4 regions of the Paenibacillus durus genome follow, and region 4 is predicted to be linked to each of the others. Evidence: riboswitches for the same ligand, from Rfam matches in the RefSeq annotation. Region 4 holds a riboswitch; each other region holds the start of a gene.
What was found. A riboswitch is a leader RNA that binds a small molecule or an ion and turns the genes downstream of it on or off. The one in region 4 is predicted to bind cyclic di-GMP.
Positions count from the first base shown of each region.

Region 1 (3,401 bases), 3.0 Mb from region 4:
GGAACTTCAAATAGAGTTCCGTCGATTCTGCCTGTAGTTTTTTCCATTCCTTTTAACGCCATATCCAGCTGCATATTATTCACAACGATAAAAATGACCGGGATATTCTTGCAAACGGCAGTATTAATTTCTGTGCCGAGCATCATGAAGCAGCCGTCGCCGGTAATGCAAAATATCGTTTCCTCAGGGGAAGCAACCTTTGCTCCGATTGCCATGCCGATTGCGTTGCCCATGCAGGCAAAGTAGGCGTCGAAGACAAAACTGCCCGGCTTCTTCACGTTGTACCACTTCACGGCATTGAAGCCATGGCTGCCGTCATCAACAAATACGGTATTGTTATAAGGGATCAGATCGCTCATCGTGTTCATTACCGACGCCAGCGAAAGCTTGGGCAGATCGGGCAGTTCTTCCGCATAATGAACGGCCGTCTCCGTTTCACGTTTTTTAATAGCGGCAGTATCAACATTCTTGAGATACAGCGACAAGTTATCGCGCAAATCTCCGCCGACAGCAATCGTCTGGGAGGTTAGTATTTTTCCCACAAAGGTAGGGTCTACATCAAACTGAATTAAGGTCTTTGGATGATTATCCGCCTTAAGGTTACAAATGGTCATGTCACTAAGCCGCGACCCAAGCACGATAAACAAATCACTGCGGTTCAATAAATCGTCGCCATGCTTGCATCCGCCAACACCGACCGGACCATGGTACAGCGGATGATCCCAGGCAATAGCGCCTTTGCCGCCGGGAGTAGTAACGACAGGAATATTAAAAGTCTCTGCCAATTGGACCAATTCCGTATGCGTGCCGGAGCGGTTGACGCCTTTGCCGGCTATGATCAGAGGTCTGCTGGAATGATTAATGGCATCCGTAACCCGGTCAAAATTAGCGTAACTGACAAGGGTTTCGCGTTCGGGGATAACAATTCGGCATTCTTTAAGCGGTTCTGTCTGGACATCAAACGGAATGCACAGATGAACAGGTCCGCGCTTGCCGCTCAGCGCAATGGAAATGGCATGGTTAAAAATCGTGCTGAAATGGTCGCCGCGTTCGATTAGTTTGCTGAAGAGCGTAGCGGGTCTGAACATGTCCGCCAAATCTGCTAGATACGAAGAGGAATCCTGGCATTGGGGAATTCCGAGCTCCTGAATGGATTGATGCCCCGTAATAAACAGCACAGGGAGGTTATTGGCTTTGGCATGTGCCGCCGCTGTGAGGAGGTTCGTCCCCCCCGGACCGGAAGTACCGAAAGCGACGCCTAGATTTCCGGTCTTTAAGGCATAGCCGGAAGCTTCGAATCCAGAGCTGGATTCATGTCTCCCGGGAATAAACTCAATACCATAATCCACCATCTTAAGAACTATGGGACAAATAGATTTACCGATAATGCCAAAAGAATGCGTTACTCCGAGATTGCGTAGTGCTTCCGCCATATAATCTGCGACTGTCTTCAAAAGATCCACCTCACAAATTAAATATTGTTTGTCATGTTATCGATCCTTCGAAGTAAAACCGGTAGATCAGAATAACAAATGACAGAAGACCTGTACTCAAAACAGAGTACAGGTCGGTTGACAAATCACCATTTAGGACGCTTGATATGCAGTCGTCCCGGTTCTTCAGCAACCTGGCTGTCATGGTCTCAAGGGAAGAACTGAGACTGTAGATCCATGGCTTTGCGTCATTCCCTTTCGGAGAATTTTGCCCATATTAAGGTTAATAAAAAAGAACAATTTTCCCTTACAATATATTCCTAGCCCTTGTTTTGTCAATATATTTATATAAACAGGCTCGAAATTTGACGAAATGATTGATTATTGAGCATAAAGACTCATTGCAAAGAAAAGAAGCAGCCCTTGCGGCTACTCCTTCTCGTTAGCGTAAGGATCAAGCAGGTAATCGCCTTCTCCGCTGTCCATGTAACTCTGGTACTGATGTCCCTTCACGACGGTAACATGATTGCCCGTTATGTCCGTGGCGATGAAATTTTCCCAGGGCTCGACGAAGCCATCCGGGTCATCGGCTTCGATTTCCATATCATTGTAAGAATCGATATTATTTCCCTCCGCCATAGCCGGCGTGTTGGAGGTGCCGAAGCTCTCGACGATCTGCCAGGCGTCCTCGCCGTCAAATCCGTTATACTCATGCTCGTCGAGACTGCTCCGCCCGAATGGAGGAGTAAGAAATTCCTCTTCAACCGGGCGTGTATGCGGCTTTTCCTGGCGGGGGCTGTATTCCTTGGAATAGCGCGTAGCAGGAAGGGCGGCCAGGCGCTCATACGGAATCGGCTGTCCGCTCGCTGCGCAAATGCCGTATGTGCCTTTGTCCATCGCCTCAAGCGCATCGTCTATATCCTTAAGTTCCAGTTCTTCAAGCTCTTGAAGCGATATATCCATAGAACGATGATACAGGTCGGTTGCGACATCGCCGGGATGGTTGTCGATTTCGGTCAATTCGCCCGACATATCCCGCATGGAATCTTCAAGACCGTGATCTTCATTCTCCTTAAGCCTGTGCCGGATATCGTCCCGCTGGCGGATAAGAAGGCCGCGCAGGTGGGCAAGCTGTTCCGAAGACAGGTGATTCATTAGCCTCGGCTCCTTTCCATATGCCGTTTTCCTTGTTAGGTTGGCCGATTGGCCGGTTTTTTACCGCTGGAAAATTGTGCTTTTGATAAGCAAGGCTCGGGGTGCGCTCCAATGGACGGGTTCTTAACGCCTGTGCTACAATATACAAGTCTTTTATACACGTTTTGGACCGCTTTCGGGTGGGAAAAATAAGAACGGAGTGACAAGCTGAAGTGGTGTACTATCTGATCGCGCTAATCGTATTTTTGCTTGACCAGGGAACGAAATATCTGATCTCCACGCGCCTTGAAATCGACGAACAAATTCCGGTAATCGGGAACTTTTTTGTTATCACATCGCATCGAAACCGCGGCGCCGCTTTCAGCATTCTGCAGGACCAGCGCTGGTTTCTCATACTGGTGACGGTTGTCGTCCTGATTGGAATCGTCTGGTATTTGAACAAAGTAAAAAGGACGCGGCGATTGCTGCCCTTGGCGCTGTCACTCGTGCTTGGCGGCGCAGTCGGCAACTTTCTCGACCGGGCGATTACAGGCGAAGTTGTCGATTTTCTGCGGTTTAATTTCGGCAGCTATACGTTTCCGATCTTTAACGTGGCGGATTCCTGTATTGTCGTCGGCGTAGCGCTCATCATACTCGATTCCATCATGGATATGAGGGGCGGCCCAACCGAAGTGATTGAAGTGAAGGAAACAAGCGAGGTAGAGGAAAGGAATGAACAGCATTGAGTAAGGACGCCCGTAATGAAGGGGCAGAAGGCGAAGCCATGGAGAATGATATCGTCGTCTGGACCGTTCAGGAGGAATACGCCCGAGA
Region 1 covers NZ_CP009288.1:4,349,255-4,352,655, reverse strand. Annotated here, with positions in the region: gene PDUR_RS18905 (thiamine pyrophosphate-binding protein) at 1-1,463, opposite strand, end outside; cyclic di-GMP riboswitch class I at 1,619-1,716, opposite strand; gene PDUR_RS18900 (TraR/DksA C4-type zinc finger protein) at 1,863-2,588, opposite strand; gene lspA (signal peptidase II) at 2,801-3,313, shown strand; gene PDUR_RS18890 (RluA family pseudouridine synthase) at 3,352-3,401, shown strand, end outside.
Region 1: it holds a riboswitch for cyclic di-GMP, as region 4 does, so the genes downstream of both, PDUR_RS18905 (thiamine pyrophosphate-binding protein) here and PDUR_RS28595 (glycosyl hydrolase) in region 4, are expected to answer to the same signal.

Region 2 (3,401 bases), 1.4 Mb from region 4:
AGCACTTTTTGACCATCCACGATCTGGTAAACCTTATAGCTTGTCGCATAGTCGGATGCAGCCCAAGTCAAAGAAAAATCGGTCGCATTTTTAATCGTTTGGATCAGATTGGCCGGCGGCTCCATGGTCGGAAAAATGAGCGTAAAGGAAACCTGGGTTCCTTCCGCCGATTCCCCGAACCGGGTAGAGAAGGAATGAACTTCATACGTATAATTCCCTTGCGGCTGATTGGTGTAAGTGACAGTAGTGCCGGTTACCGTGCTTTTCAATACTTTTTGTCCGTTAATAATTTGATAGACTTTGTAACTGCTGGCGTTTGCCGAAGTCTCCCAGGTCAGGACCACATCATTAACGTTTTTGAGCGTATAGTTAACAGCGGCCGGCGGCTCCATTGTTACGGAGCTCAGAGTAACTGAAACCTGACTTCCTTCCGCTGATTCCCCGAAACGGGTAGAGAAGGAATGAACTTCATACGTATAATTCCCTTGCGGCTGATTAGTGTAAGTGACAGTAGTGCCGGTTACCGTGCTTTTCAATACTTTTTGTCCGTCAATAATTTGATAGACTTTGTAACTGCTGGCGTTTGCCGAAGTCTCCCAGGTCAGGACCACATCATTAACGTTTTTGAGCGTATAGTTAACAGCGGCAGGCGGCTCCATGGTTACGGAGCTCAGAGTAACTGAAACCTGGCTGCCTTCCGCCGATTCCCCGAAACGGTCACTATAGGAATGTACCTCATAGTGGTAATCCCCGGCCGGTTGGTTCGTATAGGTGACAGCTGTTCCGGTTACCGTGCTTTTCAGTACGAGCTGCCCGTCGATGAGCTGATAGATTTTATAGCCTGTAGCATTTGAAACGGTACTCCATGTTAAAACCACGTCGTTGACGTTTTGCAGTTTATAAGTTAGATTGCCGGGTGCCGTCATAGTGACATCCCCGACAGTTACCGTTAAACGGCTTCCTTCCGCCGATTCGCCAAAACGACTGCTGTAGGAATATACCTCATATACATATTCTCCAGCCTCTTGATTGGTAAAGGAGACGGTTGTACCGGTTACCGTGCTTTTTAATACTTTTTGACCGTCAGCTTGGATTTGATAGATTTTATAGTTCGTGGCGTAACTGACTGCATTCCATTTCAGGTTGATGTCGTTGACGTTCGCCAGGCTAAACGTGAAGTTGCCTGGAGCGGCCATGACTGGAAGGACGACATTAACGTCGACAGGTGCGGATAGAGGAGATTCACCAAAGGCGGAATTCGCCGCACTAACCGCGTACGTAGCTGTTCCCATTGGAGCATTGACGACTGTATATGTATGTGTTGCCTGGGATTTTATCAAGGTTCTTTGTCCATCAGCTTGAACTTGATAAAGATTGTAACTTTGGGCATACGCAGAAGTGGTCCAGCTCAGGACAATATCGTTGCCGTTTTGAATCGTGTAAGTCAAGGTTGGCGCCGTCATGTCGGGATAGGTGATATTCACCGTGATTGGCGCGCAGGGCCCTGACTCTCCGTCCGGACTTAAGGTTGAAACCACATAAGTATATGAACCTTCCGGAAGACCGTTAATGGTAAAGGAGGTCGTTGTCATTGTCCCCCGCTCGATCAGTTGGCCATCCGTAATCTCATACACCTTATAACCAGTAGCCCCAAACACGGAGCTCCATGTCAGCTTGACATCGGTTGGTGTCAGGAGCTGATAGGAAAGATTGCTTGGAGGCAGCACGTTATTGTTTGTCTCAGCCGCAAACACATTTAGAGCGGGAAACAAGACCTGGACCATAAGCATCATCGAAACCAGGAAAGAAAGTCTTTTGGAGGATTTACGTTTTCTCATGTGTTCCTACCTTTCTTTGATATAAGGATAATAGACAAAAAAAATGAACCTCAGACAAGGCTCATAGTAAAAGCTATGATTCCTTGTGGCAACCGGCTGCCTTCCACATGGATGTGGTTCAGGCCCTTGGCTTTGCGTCTCATGATTTCTCATGATTTGCCTTTTTCACTGGGTTGTGACTGAAGTTCTATTTTTATAATAGGTATCTATTCCTGTAATGTGAATAGGTCGTAAGAACCATGATCGGTCTAATCTGCTATTTTCCCATAGATGACTTGCCTGCGGTACTTAGGGCTTGCTGAATAAACAAAAACTCTTACTCCCACAAGGAATAGAAGCCGTTTTTGTCGAAATCATCTGCAAGGAAATACTCGAAAAATGCAAAAAACCCTTGCAGATGGAGTGAATTATCATGTTTGAACGGATAGAATCGACCGACGATCTTCTCAAAGATTTTTACCTGCCCTTTGGCGGCAAACTGAACCCCAACAATCGGTGGGTGAAGCTGGCCAAACTCGTTCCCTGGGAGCAAGCGGAAGAAAAATATGTAAAGGTGTTCGGCGCACCCGACGAAGGGCAAAAGGCGTATTCGGTACGTTTGGCTTTGGGCTCCCTGTTGATCAAGGAACGTCTAGGCTTAACCGACCGGGAAACCACTTTGCAGATCATGGAAAACCCCTATTTGCAGTATTTTCTGGGTTTTGGCGGTTACGTGGACAAAGAGCCCTTCCATCATTCCTTGATGACTCACTTTCGCGACCGGTTGGGTCCCGACATCCTTCACGAGATCAATGACTGGATCATAAAAGAAGGGCTGAAGGCCGAGCAGGAAGCAGCAAAAGCAGCGGCTAAAGCCAAGGAACAAACACGTGATGACGACGATGATCACCCGGGGGGTGGACAAATGGTCATGAAAATGGACGACACCCTAACGATTCTGGAAGTGGATACCACGCCGGAAAAGTCTCAACAAAAGGGCAAGGCCAAGTCCCTCTTTCGTCTTCTTCCCAATCCCGACGCACAAACCCATCGCGGCACGTTGATGCTGGATGCAACCTGTGCGCCTGCCGACATCAAGTATCCGACAGATCTGGGGCTATTGAATCATGCTCGTGAAATCCTGGAAGGTATCATTGACGCATTGCATCAGCCGCTGATCGGTCTGGCGGAGAAGCCGCGCACGTACCGCAGACAAGCCCGTAAAGCGTACCTGCTTGTATCTAAACAACGCCAGCCCAAAGGTAAAACGATCCGCAAAGCGGTCAAGAAGCAGCTCGGCTATGTGGGTCGGGATCTGCGAATCATTGAAAACCTGAGCCAGCAAACCTCGCTGAGTACTTTGAGCAAAATGACCTATCGCCGTTTGCTAGTCATTCGCGAACTGCACCGGCAGCAACAAGAAATGATGAATGGCGGAGTGCACCGGGTGGAGCATCGAATCGTAAGCATCGAACAGCCGCATGTCCGACCGATTGTCCGGGGAAAAGCCGGAGCGTCCGTCGAGTTTGGAGCCAAGATAGCAGCCAGTCTGTCCAACGGATACGCCTGGATCGAAACGATGCA
Region 2 covers NZ_CP009288.1:5,893,202-5,896,602, forward strand. Annotated here, with positions in the region: gene PDUR_RS26140 (fibronectin type III domain-containing protein) at 1-1,838, opposite strand, end outside; cyclic di-GMP riboswitch class I at 1,923-2,009, opposite strand; gene PDUR_RS26145 (IS5 family transposase) at 2,251-3,401, shown strand, end outside.
Region 2: it holds a riboswitch for cyclic di-GMP, as region 4 does, so the genes downstream of both, PDUR_RS26140 (fibronectin type III domain-containing protein) here and PDUR_RS28595 (glycosyl hydrolase) in region 4, are expected to answer to the same signal.

Region 3 (3,401 bases), 910 kb from region 4:
ACGCTGATATTTATACCCGCGGCAAAGCGGAGCAAGTATTCGGCACCGTCCTTAAAGAACGGCCGGAGCTGCGTGAACGGATCATTCTTCAATCGAAGTGCGGCATTAAGCTGGCCGAACCCGGCGAAAGCTCCAACGTGTTCGATTTCTCCAAGAGCCATATCCTAAGCAGTGTGGACGGCATCCTGTCTCGTCTGGGAGTAGAATACCTGGATATTCTGCTGCTTCACCGGCCCGATCCGCTGATGGACCCTGAAGAGGTGGGCGAAGCGCTTCACCTGCTTAAGCAATCCGGCAAGGTGCGGCATTTCGGCGTCTCCAATATGAGCCAGGGGCAAATCAAGCTGCTTCAGGCATACAGCGAAGAGCCGTTTATCGTCAATCAGTTGGAGATGAGCCTTGAGAAGATCTACTGGCTCGATTCGGTCGTAAGCGTCAATCAGCAAGCCTGGAGAGAGCAAGGCATGCCCGAAGGAACGATCGAGCACTGCAGGCTGGAGAATATCCAGCTTCAGGCGTGGGGGCCGCTGGCCCAGGGCAAATACAGCGGACGCCCGCTGGACGGAGAATCCGAAACGGTCCGCAGCACCGCGCGCCTTGTCCGTACGCTGGCCGATGAGAAAGGGACGACCCCGGAAGCGATAGTCCTCTCCTGGCTGATGACGCATCCGGCCGCGATTCAGCCCGTTATCGGAACGGTAAGTCCGAAGCGCATCGCAGCCTGCGAAGGCGCGGACAAGCTTACGCTTACCCGTAAGGAATGGTATGACCTGTACGTCAGCTCCCGGGGCGTGCGGTTACCTTGACGATTCATCGGCGCGCCGCCGCAGAAATCGAAGGGATAGAATAGCGTCCAGCCGGATTATAGCTTTCGGATTCGTTAGAAATTCTGGAAAATGCCTGCTTTGCCTTGTATGCAGACCTTTGCTATACTAGTACCAAAAAAACAAGGAGGGGGGCGTAACTCATCGTGCCAGATAATATAGGACAACACATTCAGCATCTTCGTCTGGAGAAGGGCTTGTCTTTATCCGAGCTGGCCAGCAAGGCTGATGTGGCCAAATCATACTTGAGCAATGTTGAACGCAACATTCAATCCAACCCCTCTATCCAATTCATTGAAAAAATTGCCGAGGCTCTGGACGTTCCCGTTCACGTTCTTCTCTATGGAGAGAACTCCGATACGCAGGAGGAAATGCTGGATTCCGAATGGTTCAAGCTAGTGCAGGAGGCTATGGCTTCAGGCGTCAGCAAGCGCGAGTTTAAGGAGTTTCTGGATTACCAGAAATGGCGTCTTGAACAGAAGGACCAGTAATCCAGTAAAGCCCACAAACATAAAGAGGACATGACGCCGCGCCGCCATGTCCTCTTTCAAATATCAATTGATAATGCCCTTTCAGACCCCTCTTGCTACATTGCCTTAAGTGTCCTGTCATTGAAGAACCGACGAATCTCATCCACTTGAAGCCCTTGCTTCTTGGCTTTCAGAAGCAAATACACCCATTCCATATCAAGCTCTAACGTCTGCAGCTCTCCGATGTTCCCCTGGTTGGACTTGTCCAAAAAATCTCCTCCTAAGATTTTTGTCCCCAGGCAGTCCGGCCGTCGTAGTATATAAAAATAACCTTAGACCCGTGACTTTGTGCCCCTGCCTTTCAGCAGGTTTACCTTTTACTGGACCCTTGCATTCAAGGATCTGATATTGATTCTCATCACAATGAGTCTTGCAAGAATATTATACAAGAAGTTCGTCCTAAAGTGTGTCGAATTTTGGAAATAAGTAAGTATGCGCGGAGAAAAAATAGAGTTGATCAAACGGCACCCGGCAGTAGAAATAATTTGAACATATGTATGATCTTAGTAGTATGAATGAACTATATACGACAAATACCCATTTTTCAAGTCTGTTAACCAAAATTTTTTGGAAATAGCGAATCATTTGTTTGGTTATTTGGTCCTGTACATAATTATGCCTTTTTTCGAACGGATTGGACGAAAGCTTGAATTGATTACAAATGTTGAAAGGAGCACAATAGGATGAGGCATTAGCTTTATAATGGTTTGTCTTTGTTATAGAATGTAAACGTAACCACCGCAGCTCCAACAGAGGGCCTCCTTAATCAGCGCCACCTTTGGAGCTTAACCGTTAGGAGGATGTTTCATGTCAGCCAAAGAGTCCTACAACGAATCCGTCTGGAGCAAGTATTACGGTCCCAATCTGGGCTACATTCAGGAAAAGTACGAACATTTCGCCGAAGATCCTTTTTCAGTGGAAGCCCACTACCGCGAACTATTCACCATCTACGGTTCTCCTCCGCTGACATCCGAGGCTGCAAGGACTCCCGGACCGGCCTTGCCCGCCGATACCGATTGGCTTCGCAAAGCGGTTAGAGCTTCCAAGCTGATCGCAAGCATCCGCATTTTTGGCCATCTGGCAGCCGACATCGACCCGCTGGGACAGGGTCATACCTCCATGGCCAAATGGCTGGACCCCGAGACTTATGAGCTTACGCGCGAAGATTTGCTTGCCCTGCCGGCTTCGCTCATCTGGGAGAACGCTCCGCAGGATGTGCTGACCGGCTGGGACGCTTATCACCGGATGCGCCAAACCTATACCAAGACGATTGCCTACGAATTCAGCCATGTCCACGACGAACAGGAGCTTCGCTGGCTGAACAGTCAGGCCGAATCGGCCACCTCGCCCGCTCCGCTCACGCCGGCGGAACGCAAAGGGCTGCTGGGCCGGCTCATCCAGGTGGAGCAGTTCGAGACATTCCTGCATAAGACATTTGTCGGCCAGAAGCGGTTCAGTCTGGAAGGCAATGATGCGCTTGTTCCTATGCTGGACGAAATTGTCCGGGCGGCCGCGCATGACGGCGCGGAGCATATCCTGATGGGCATGGCCCACCGGGGCCGTTTGAATGTGCTCGCGCATATTTTGGGCAAACCGTACGATATTATTTTTTCCGAATTCCACCATTCTCCGAACAAGGAGCTGTTCCCGTCCGAAGGGTCCATGGGCATCAACTACGGCTGGACCGGAGATGTAAAATACCATTTGGGCGCCGACCGTGCGTTCCATGAAGGCGAGACAGTGCGCGCCCGTCTGACGCTTGCCAACAACCCGAGCCATCTTGAATTCGTCAACCCTGTAGTGGAGGGCTTTGCACGCGCGGCCCAGGAAGTCCGAAGCGCTCCGGGGCTGCCTGTGCTTGATACGAACAAAGCCATGGCCGTACTGATGCACGGAGACGCCGCTTTCCCGGGCGAAGGCATCGTGGCGGAGACGCTGAATATCGGCCAGCTTCAGGGGTACCAGAATGGCGGAACGATCCACATCATCGTCAATAACCGGATTGGCTTCACGACGGAGAGCGAGGATTCCCGTTCCACGCACTATG
Region 3 covers NZ_CP009288.1:375,989-379,389, reverse strand. Annotated here, with positions in the region: gene PDUR_RS01785 (aldo/keto reductase) at 1-806, shown strand, start outside; gene PDUR_RS01780 (helix-turn-helix domain-containing protein) at 971-1,315, shown strand; gene PDUR_RS29605 (anti-repressor SinI family protein) at 1,411-1,563, opposite strand; cyclic di-GMP riboswitch class I at 1,590-1,679, opposite strand; gene PDUR_RS01775 (2-oxoglutarate dehydrogenase E1 component) at 2,162-3,401, shown strand, end outside.
Region 3: it holds a riboswitch for cyclic di-GMP, as region 4 does, so the genes downstream of both, PDUR_RS29605 (anti-repressor SinI family protein) here and PDUR_RS28595 (glycosyl hydrolase) in region 4, are expected to answer to the same signal.

Region 4 (3,401 bases):
GCGGAATCGTCGTATCTGGCGACAGGACGCGGACAGGTGGAAATGATTCAGAGTCAGCTGGGCACCGACGTGAAGATTATTATCGAGCCTGAACGCCGGGACACTTTTCCGGCGATTGCGCTCACGGCCGTCTATCTGTATTCGGTAGAGGGCGTGCGGCCGGATGAGACGGTGGCGATTCTGCCGGTCGATCCTTATGTGGAAGGCTCCTTCTTCGGATCGGTTTCGCAGCTTGAGCAGGCGCTTGACGACAGCGGCGCAAACCTGGCGCTGATCGGCGTCGTACCGGAGCTGCCTTCGGAGAAATACGGCTACATTATCCCTTCGAGCGCTGATGCTCAGGAGAATGGAGTCATGCCGGTGAGCGGTTTCCTTGAGAAGCCGGACCGCCTGCGCGCCGAAGAGCTCATTGGACAGGGCGCTTTGTGGAACTGCGGGGTATTCGCCTTCCGGCTCGGATACCTGCTTGATATTTTGCAGCAAAAAGGCCTGCCGCTGACCTACGAAGAGCTGCAGAAGCAGTACAAGCTGCTCTCTTCGATCAGCTTCGACTATGAAGTGGTTGAACGGGAAGACAAAATCGTTGTTCAGCCGTACGACGGATTCTGGAAGGATCTGGGCACCTGGAATACGCTGACCGAAGAGATGGCGAGCAATCAAATGGGCAAGGGCGTTCTGACCGAGGATTCCTCGACAAGCTGCCTTGTCAACGAGCTTGATATTCCGATCACGGTAATCGGTGCTCAGGACCTGATTATCGCCGCGAGTCCGGACGGTATTCTCGTCACTCACAAATCGGAAAGTCCGCGCATCAAAGAGGTGCTGAAGGGCACGGAACAAAGACCGATGTATGAGGAACGCCGATGGGGCCACTACCGGGTGATCGATTACGTCAAATACCATGAAAGCAATGAAGTGCTGACCAAGCGGATTTTTATTGCCGAAGGAAAAAATATCAGCTATCAGTACCATCTCAAGCGCAGTGAAATCTGGACGTTCATCAGCGGGGAAGCCAGCATCATTCTTAATGAAAAAATGCACAAGGTAAAAGCGGGAGATGTTGTGCGCATACCGGAAGGAACGAAGCACAGCATTCTGGCTCTGACCGATGTGGAGTTTATCGAAGTGCAGACTGGATCGGAGCTGGTGGAAGAGGACAACATCCGCATTACGCTGGATTGGAAGGACATTGAACTGCACCAGTTTATTTCTTGAAAAAAAGTTTGATATTGATAGGCAGAATTGTTATTTAACCAATTTTACCGGCCATTAAACAGGTCTTTCGACTTATTTATTAAGGATTTATGAAAAATGGACTTCATGAATAATTAAATAACGTCGATATGTACGGTAGAAGGTTAAGCCTTCGACTACGACAAAGGCAAACCTATCGTGAGGTAGGGACGCAAAGCCATAGGGCCTCTTAATTAAGGAGGAAGCCTGGTTACCGAAAGGGAGATGGAATTGAAAGTTCTTCGTATGTATCGACTGTTCTTTGTTATGCTATCCCTGTGTCTGCTCTTGACATTTGTCCTGCCTGCGGGTACAGGAAGCCTGGCGATTGTTTCGGCTGCGGAGGCTCAGGGGAGCCCGGTCAATCCTGATGCTTCTCCCGAAGCGGTCAAGCTGCTGAGCTACCTGTACTCCATTTCCGGAACCCGCATTATTACCGGCCAGCATGATTATCTGGAAAGTCCGGACGAGTTCAACTACAAGCTTCAAGTAACGAGCGGCAGATATGCAGCCCTACATGGATATGAGCTTGGGGCGATTAACGGCCAAACGGACGGCGCCGTGACCTGGATGCGGCAAAATATCGTCAGCAGCGCCATCAAATGGTATAAGGACGGCGGCATCGTCGCCATGACGTACCACGCAAATCTGCCCGGTACGGCTTATAACTGGACCAATGTGCAAAAATCGCTGTCCCAGGCCGATTTTGACAAGTATGTCACTCCTGGAACTACGCAGTACAACAGCCTGATCACGGAACTCGATAAAGTGGCGGTATCGCTGAAAGCCCTGCGCGATGCTGGGGTTCCCGTGCTGTGGCGCCCGTACCATGAAATGAACGGCAATTGGTTCTGGTGGGGCAAGAAGAACAATTTTGCCGCTCTGTGGAATATTATGTATGACCGCTTTGTTAATGTTCATAAGCTTAACAATCTGCTGTGGGTATGGAGCCCGAACGCGCCGAACAGCTGGGCCGATCCTTACGTCAAGACGTATCCCGGTGCGGATAAGGTGGACATTTTGGCGGCGGACATTTATAACAATGATTTCAATCAGTACTATTATGACAGTCTGCTGACTCTGGCCGCCGGCAAGCCGATTGCCATTGGCGAGAACGGACAAATGCCCGATCCGGCGATGCTGCCCAAATCACAGAGCAAATGGGTCTTTATGATGAACTGGGGCAAAATGCTGTACGAAAACAACAGCACGACTACAATCAAGAGCTTTATGAATAACGGATTCACCTTAACCCGCGATGAGGTTATAACGGGAATGGCTTCCGTAACGGTGCCGAGCCCAATTCTGATACAAGCGCCGTTACCAAGTCTGGCGCCAAGTCCGACACCGTCGCCTAGCCCGACGCCAACGCCGAGTCCAACGCCGACACCATCGCCGAGTCCAACACCGACACCGTCGCCTAGCCCGACGCCGACGCCAACGCCGACACCGAGTCCAACGCCGACGCCGAGTCCAACGCCAACACCATCGCCTAGCCCGACGCCAACGCCGACTTATCAGCCGATAGGAGAAGGTTCGGGGGTGAATGATCCGAACAGCGCGAATCTGCTGCCACTACCTTCGGCCACGCCGGAGCCTTCGCAGCCCCGCAACGGGCTGATTGGCGAATATTTTGCCAATATGCAGCTTTCCGGAACGCCTGCACTGGTAAGAGAAGAATCGGCCATCGATTTTAACTGGGGAACCGGAACACCGGACAGCTCTGTCCACCCTGACTATTTTTCCGTCCGTTGGAGCGGTAAAATCAAGCCTCTCTACACCGAGAACTATTCCTTCTATACTAGTTCGGACGATGGCATTCGGTTATGGGTCAACGGGGTAGCGGTCATTACCAGTTGGTCCACTCAATACGGAGTAGAGCGGAAGGGAAGAATCGACCTGGAAGCCGGCAAACTGTATGACATTAAAGTAGAATATTACGACAATACGGGGAGCGCCAAAGCCCGTCTGATGTGGGAAAGCCCTAGCCAAATTAAGGAAACTGTTCCCGCGAGCGCGTTTTATCTTTCCGGATCGCTTTGATATATTTTTTACGAATAGTTTCATGTATGGGCTGCCGATATTTTGAGAGTATAACCTAATTCAGTTCATTAGAACCTTGACAGCCCTGCTTGTTTTTCAGCAGGGCTTCTAAGCTATCGGCCCCA
Region 4 covers NZ_CP009288.1:1,282,118-1,285,518, forward strand. Annotated here, with positions in the region: gene PDUR_RS05825 (sugar phosphate nucleotidyltransferase) at 1-1,215, shown strand, start outside; cyclic di-GMP riboswitch class I at 1,371-1,452, shown strand; gene PDUR_RS28595 (glycosyl hydrolase) at 1,465-3,276, shown strand.